Regions from separate parts of the Nonomuraea sp. NPDC049486 genome, predicted to be linked through region 1. Evidence: riboswitches for the same ligand, from Rfam matches in the RefSeq annotation. Region 1 holds a riboswitch; the other holds the start of a gene.
What was found. Region 1 has a riboswitch for guanidine ahead of AB0K05_RS38235 (SMR family transporter). Riboswitches for the same ligand answer to the same signal wherever they lie in the genome.
Positions count from the first base shown of each region.

Region 1 (2,376 bases):
CGTTCGCGCAGCCAGGTCTCGGCCTTGGCCCAGTCGACGTCGGCGAACGCCTTGAGCCGGTCGTGGCCGTGGTGCAGGAGGGCGAGCAGGGAGCCGGCCAGCGACTGCTCGGCCCGGTGGAAGGGCGGCAGGTAGACGGCGGGGACGTCGTTGTCGCCGGCGGGCACCTGCTCGCGGACGACGCCTTCGGCGGCGGCGAGCTCTTCCAGGCAGGTGGCGGTGAGCGGGGCGGGCACGTCGAGGATCTTGACGGCGTCGGCGGTCAGGTTGGGGGCGGGCAGGTAGCAGTGGCCGTCGTCGGCGGCCTGGGACAGGGTGTAGCGCAGTCCGGCCTTGACGCGTTCGGGGCTGTCGTGCGGGATGCCGACGGCCTGGGCGATGGTGTCGGCGGTCTTGAAGCCGATCCCCCACACGTCGTCGGCCAGCCGGTACGGTTCGGTGCGCACGACTTCGACGCTGCGTTCGCCGTACTGCTTGAAGATGCGCACGGCGATGGAGGTGGACACGCCGACGCCCTGGAGGAACACCATCACCTCTTTGATGATCTTCTGTTCTTCCCAGGCGTCGGCGATCATGCGGGTGCGTTTGGGGCCGAGGCCGGGCACTTCGGTCAGGCGGGCGGGTTCCTTCTCGATGACGTCGAGGGTGGCGGTGCCGAAGTGGTCGACGATCCGTTCGGCCATTTTGGGGCCGATGCCTTTGATGAGGCCGGAGCCGAGGTAGCGGCGGATGCCCTGGACGGTGGCGGGCAGGACGGTGGTGTAGGACCAGACCTCGAACTGGCGGCCGTAGCGGGGGTGGGAGGTCCAGCGGCCGGTCAGCCGGAGCGACTCCCCCACCTGGGCGCCGAGCAGGGGGCCGACGACGGTGAGCAGTTCGGTGGCGGAGCGGCCGGTGGTGACGCGCGCGATGGTGTAGCCGCTGTCCTCGTCGGCGTAGGTGATGCGTTCGAGCACGGCGTTCAGGTTGGTGCCGACGTCTTTGGAGCCGCCGTCCCGGCTCTCTTCAGGCCTGCCCACACGGAGGAGACTAGGACAGATCTTCACCGCCGCGACACCTCCCCCGGCGCGGCGGGGGGCGGCTGGTAGCGTGGCGGGTGGCTGCCCGCTGCGGGTCACGCCCCGGACGAGCGCGTCGTACCCGGCATGACAAGACGACGTGGACCTTGGTCTGTTCTCCTGCGGAGGTGCGTGTCGTGGCGTGGATCGTGCTGGTCGTGTCCGGGGTGCTGGAAGCGGTGTGGGCGGCGGCTCTGGCTTCGTCGCAGGGGTTGTCGCGGTTGCGTCCCGCGCTGCTGTTCGTGGCGGCGCTGGCGGTCAGCATGGCGGGGCTGGGGTACGCGCTGCGGACGATCCCGGTCGGCACGGGTTACGCGGTGTGGGTGGGGATCGGCGCGGTCTGCACCGCGGTGTACGGGATGGTGTTCCTCGGTGAGGCGGTCACGGCCGCCCGGCTGGTGTGCCTGATGCTGATCGTCGCGGGTGTGGTGGGGCTGAGGTTGGTGTCCTGACGGGATCTCCCGCGGACTGCCTGGGGAGGGCGGGAGGTGCCATGGGCGGAGGGCGGGGCGTCGGCGTGGCGCTGCTGACGGCGATGCTGGTGGTGGTGACGGCCGCCGGCTGTTCCGGGCGGACGCCGGAGCGGCCGTCGGCCGCGCCCACCGCCGTCCCCACCGCCGCTCCCCCGCCGGACGGCTGCGCGGGCGGGCCGCGGCTCGCGGAGGGGCGGCACACGATCGAGTTCGGCGGGCTGGAGCGGGTGTTCCTGCTGGCGCTGCCCGAGGGGGACGGCCCGCATCCGGTGCTGCTGAACCTGCACGGGCTGGGTTCCAGCGCGCGTGAGCAGGCCGCCTACAGCCGGCTGCCGCGGGTGGGCGCCGAGCGCGGCTACGTCGTGGCCACCCCGCAGGTGGCCAAGGGCAGGCTCGCCTGGACGCTGCCGAACGGGTTCGGGCCCGACGACACCGGGTTCCTGGGGGCGCTGCTGGACCGGCTGGAGCAGGAGTTGTGCGTGGACCGGCGGCGCCAGTTCGCGGCCGGGCTGTCGTACGGGGGCGGGATGGCGGCGGCGCTGGCGTGCTCGATGGATGGGCGGCTGGCCGGAGTGGCGGCGGTGGCCGGGCTGAGCCTGGTGCGGCCGTGCCCGGAGCCGCCGCCGGTGACGCTGGTGTCCTTCCACGGCACCGCCGACCGGACCGTCCCGTACGGGGGCGGGCATCCGCTGCGGGACGCCACCGGTGACCTGCGCAAGCTGGCCGACATGGTGAAGCTGCCGCCGGTGCGCCGGAGCGCCGAGGGGTGGGCGGAGGCGCTCGGCTGCCCGGAGCCGCGGGTGAGCTCTCCCGTACGGTCGGTCGAGCTGCGTGCGTGGGACGGG
Region 1 is NZ_JBFAPV010000019.1:3,736-6,111, forward strand. Features, by position in the region: gene AB0K05_RS38230 (ATP-dependent RecD-like DNA helicase) at 1-956, opposite strand, end outside; guanidine-III (ykkC-III) riboswitch at 1,098-1,163, shown strand; gene AB0K05_RS38235 (SMR family transporter) at 1,196-1,510, shown strand; gene AB0K05_RS38240 (hypothetical protein) at 1,552-2,376, shown strand, end outside.

Region 2 (2,376 bases), on a different contig from region 1:
GTGCACGGCATCACCCCCGGCCCGAACGTCATCACCGACGAGCCCGCGCTGTTCTGGGGCCTGATCGCGTCGATGTGGATCGGCAACGTGCTGCTCGTGCTGCTGAACCTGCCGCTGATCGGCATGTGGGTGCGCATGCTGCGCATCCCGTACCAGGTGCTGTTCCCGATGATCATCCTGTTCGCCTCGATCGGCACGTACTCCCTGGGGTTCAACGCCTACGACGTCTACGCGATCGTGCTCTTCGGGCTCCTGGGCTACATCCTGATCAAGTGCGGCTGCGAGCCGGCCCCGCTGCTGCTCGGCTTCGTCCTCGGCCCCCTGCTGGAGGAGAACCTGCGGCGGGCGCTGATCATCTCCCGCGGCGACGCGTCGGTCTTCCTGACCCGGCCGATCTCCGCGGCGCTCCTGGCCCTGTCGGTGGCGGCGCTCGCCCTCTCCGTCCTCCCGGCGATCCGCAAGCGCCGCGAGCAGGTGTTCACCGAGGACGAGTGAGCCCGGCCATCGTGAGGGCGGCGAGCACGGTGACGAGCGGGATGGCCGGCAGCGCGGCGGGGACCAGCGTGACCACCAGGGTCCCCGCCGCCGCCCCGACCACGACCGCCGTCAGGATGGCGATGTCGCGCACCATGGCCCCCGCCAGGCCGCCGGAGGTGAGCAGGGCGGCGATGACGCCGGTCAGCGTCCCCGTCAGGTACGTCGTCGACACCGCCCGGCGGCCGCCCAGGGCGCGCATCGCCGCGCTCTGCAACCCCATGGCCATCGCCGTCAGAACCAGCAGGACGTGCAGCGCCACGGCGGACGGGCGGCCACCGGTCACCTCCCAGCCCACCGCGAACGCCACCAGCGCGAGCAGCTCCGCACCGAGCACCGCGATCATCCCGCCGCGGCCCGCGACGCCGGTGCCGGCGGCGACCCCCAGCACGTACCCGATGACCGCGGTGACGGTGGTGAGCAGGTGCGCGAGGTCGGCGGTGCCGATCGCGTAGCCGGACACCACCAGGTTGCCGGTCATGACACTGCTGAACACCCCGCCGAGCCGGATGAAGCTGGCCGCGTCGACCGCTCCGGTGCCGATGGTGAGGACCACGGCCATGGCGGTGAGCGGAAGGTCCAGCCGCTCGCGCCCCATCAGCGGCGCGTCACGGGCCCACGACCGTCCCGCATCGCACCCTCCCCACACCCGACGTCACGCTCCGTACCCATTCCACCACGAAGCGCCACCACATGCCTGACACGCGCGGCCGATGGAATGCGGGCGCGGTCGCCGCCGTTGTCGGAAGTGCGAGCCCGACCATGGGTCCGCCCGGACGAGACGCGCCGTACCCGGCCTGCAAAGACGACGCTCCTTTCATGGAAGGAGCCGTCATGGCTTGGATCATGCTGGTCGCCGCGGGTCTCTTCGAGATCGCCATGGCCTACGCGCTCAAGCAGAGCAACGGGTTCTCGCACTTGCTGCCGAGCATCGGTTTCGTCGTCTTCGCCGTGCTCAGCTTCGGTCTGCTCGCGCTCGCACTCAAGACCCTCGACGTCGGTACGGCCTATGCCGTCTGGACAGGCATCGGCGCGGTCGGGACCGCCGCGCTGGGCATGATCCTGCTGGGAGAGAGCGTGTCCCTCCTGAAGCTCGCCTCGATCACCCTCATCATCGCCGGCGTCGTCGGCCTCAACCTGGCGAGCGGGGGCCACTGACGGGCCCGGATCCGAGGACGCCTTTCCGATGCCCGGCAACCAGTCGTTCGTGGACGAGCTCAGGCAGCGGTTACGCAGATCCCGGGGCGGGAGCCGATCTCGCCGGAGCGGCTGCTGTTCGCCGTGGTCCGCCGCACCTACGAGGAGCTGGCCGACCGCGGCCTGAGGTTCAACGCGTTCGACGTCTACGCGATCATGTTCTTCGGGCTCCTGGGCTACGTCCTGATCAAGTGCGGCTGCGAGCCGGCGCCGCTCCTGCTCGGTTTCGTCATCGGGCCGCTGCTGGAGGACAACCCGCGGCGGGCGCTGATCATCTCCCGCGGCGACGCGACGGTCTTCCTCACCCGCCCGATCTCCGCGACGCTCCTGGCCCTGACGGCGGCGGCCCTGGTCATCACCGTCCTCCCGGCCATCCGCAAGCGCCGCGAGCAGGTGTTCACCGAAAACGACTAGGTCAGGGAAGCGCGGGAGGAGGCGTCATGCGCAGCTCCGTCGCCACGGCTTCGGCGATGCGCACCGCCTCCTCCCGCACGAGCGATCGGTTTGTGCACGGGCGCTTACTCATGAGAGTCGCAGAGCCCTGTCTGGTAGGCGATCACGACCAGTTGCGCGCGGTCGCGCGCCCCCAGCTTTCCCATGATGCGGCTGACGTGGGTACGCGCGGTGGCCGGGCTGAGGAACAGC
Region 2 is NZ_JBFAPV010000011.1:151,510-153,885, forward strand. Features, by position in the region: gene AB0K05_RS29745 (tripartite tricarboxylate transporter permease) at 1-495, shown strand, start outside; gene AB0K05_RS29750 (DUF1275 family protein) at 479-1,132, opposite strand; guanidine-III (ykkC-III) riboswitch at 1,284-1,349, shown strand; gene AB0K05_RS29755 (multidrug efflux SMR transporter) at 1,369-1,692, shown strand; gene AB0K05_RS29760 (hypothetical protein) at 1,816-2,145, shown strand; gene AB0K05_RS29765 (response regulator transcription factor) at 2,250-2,376, opposite strand, start outside.
Region 2: linked by a shared signal. The riboswitch ahead of AB0K05_RS29755 (multidrug efflux SMR transporter) and the one ahead of AB0K05_RS38235 (SMR family transporter) in region 1 are both predicted to bind guanidine.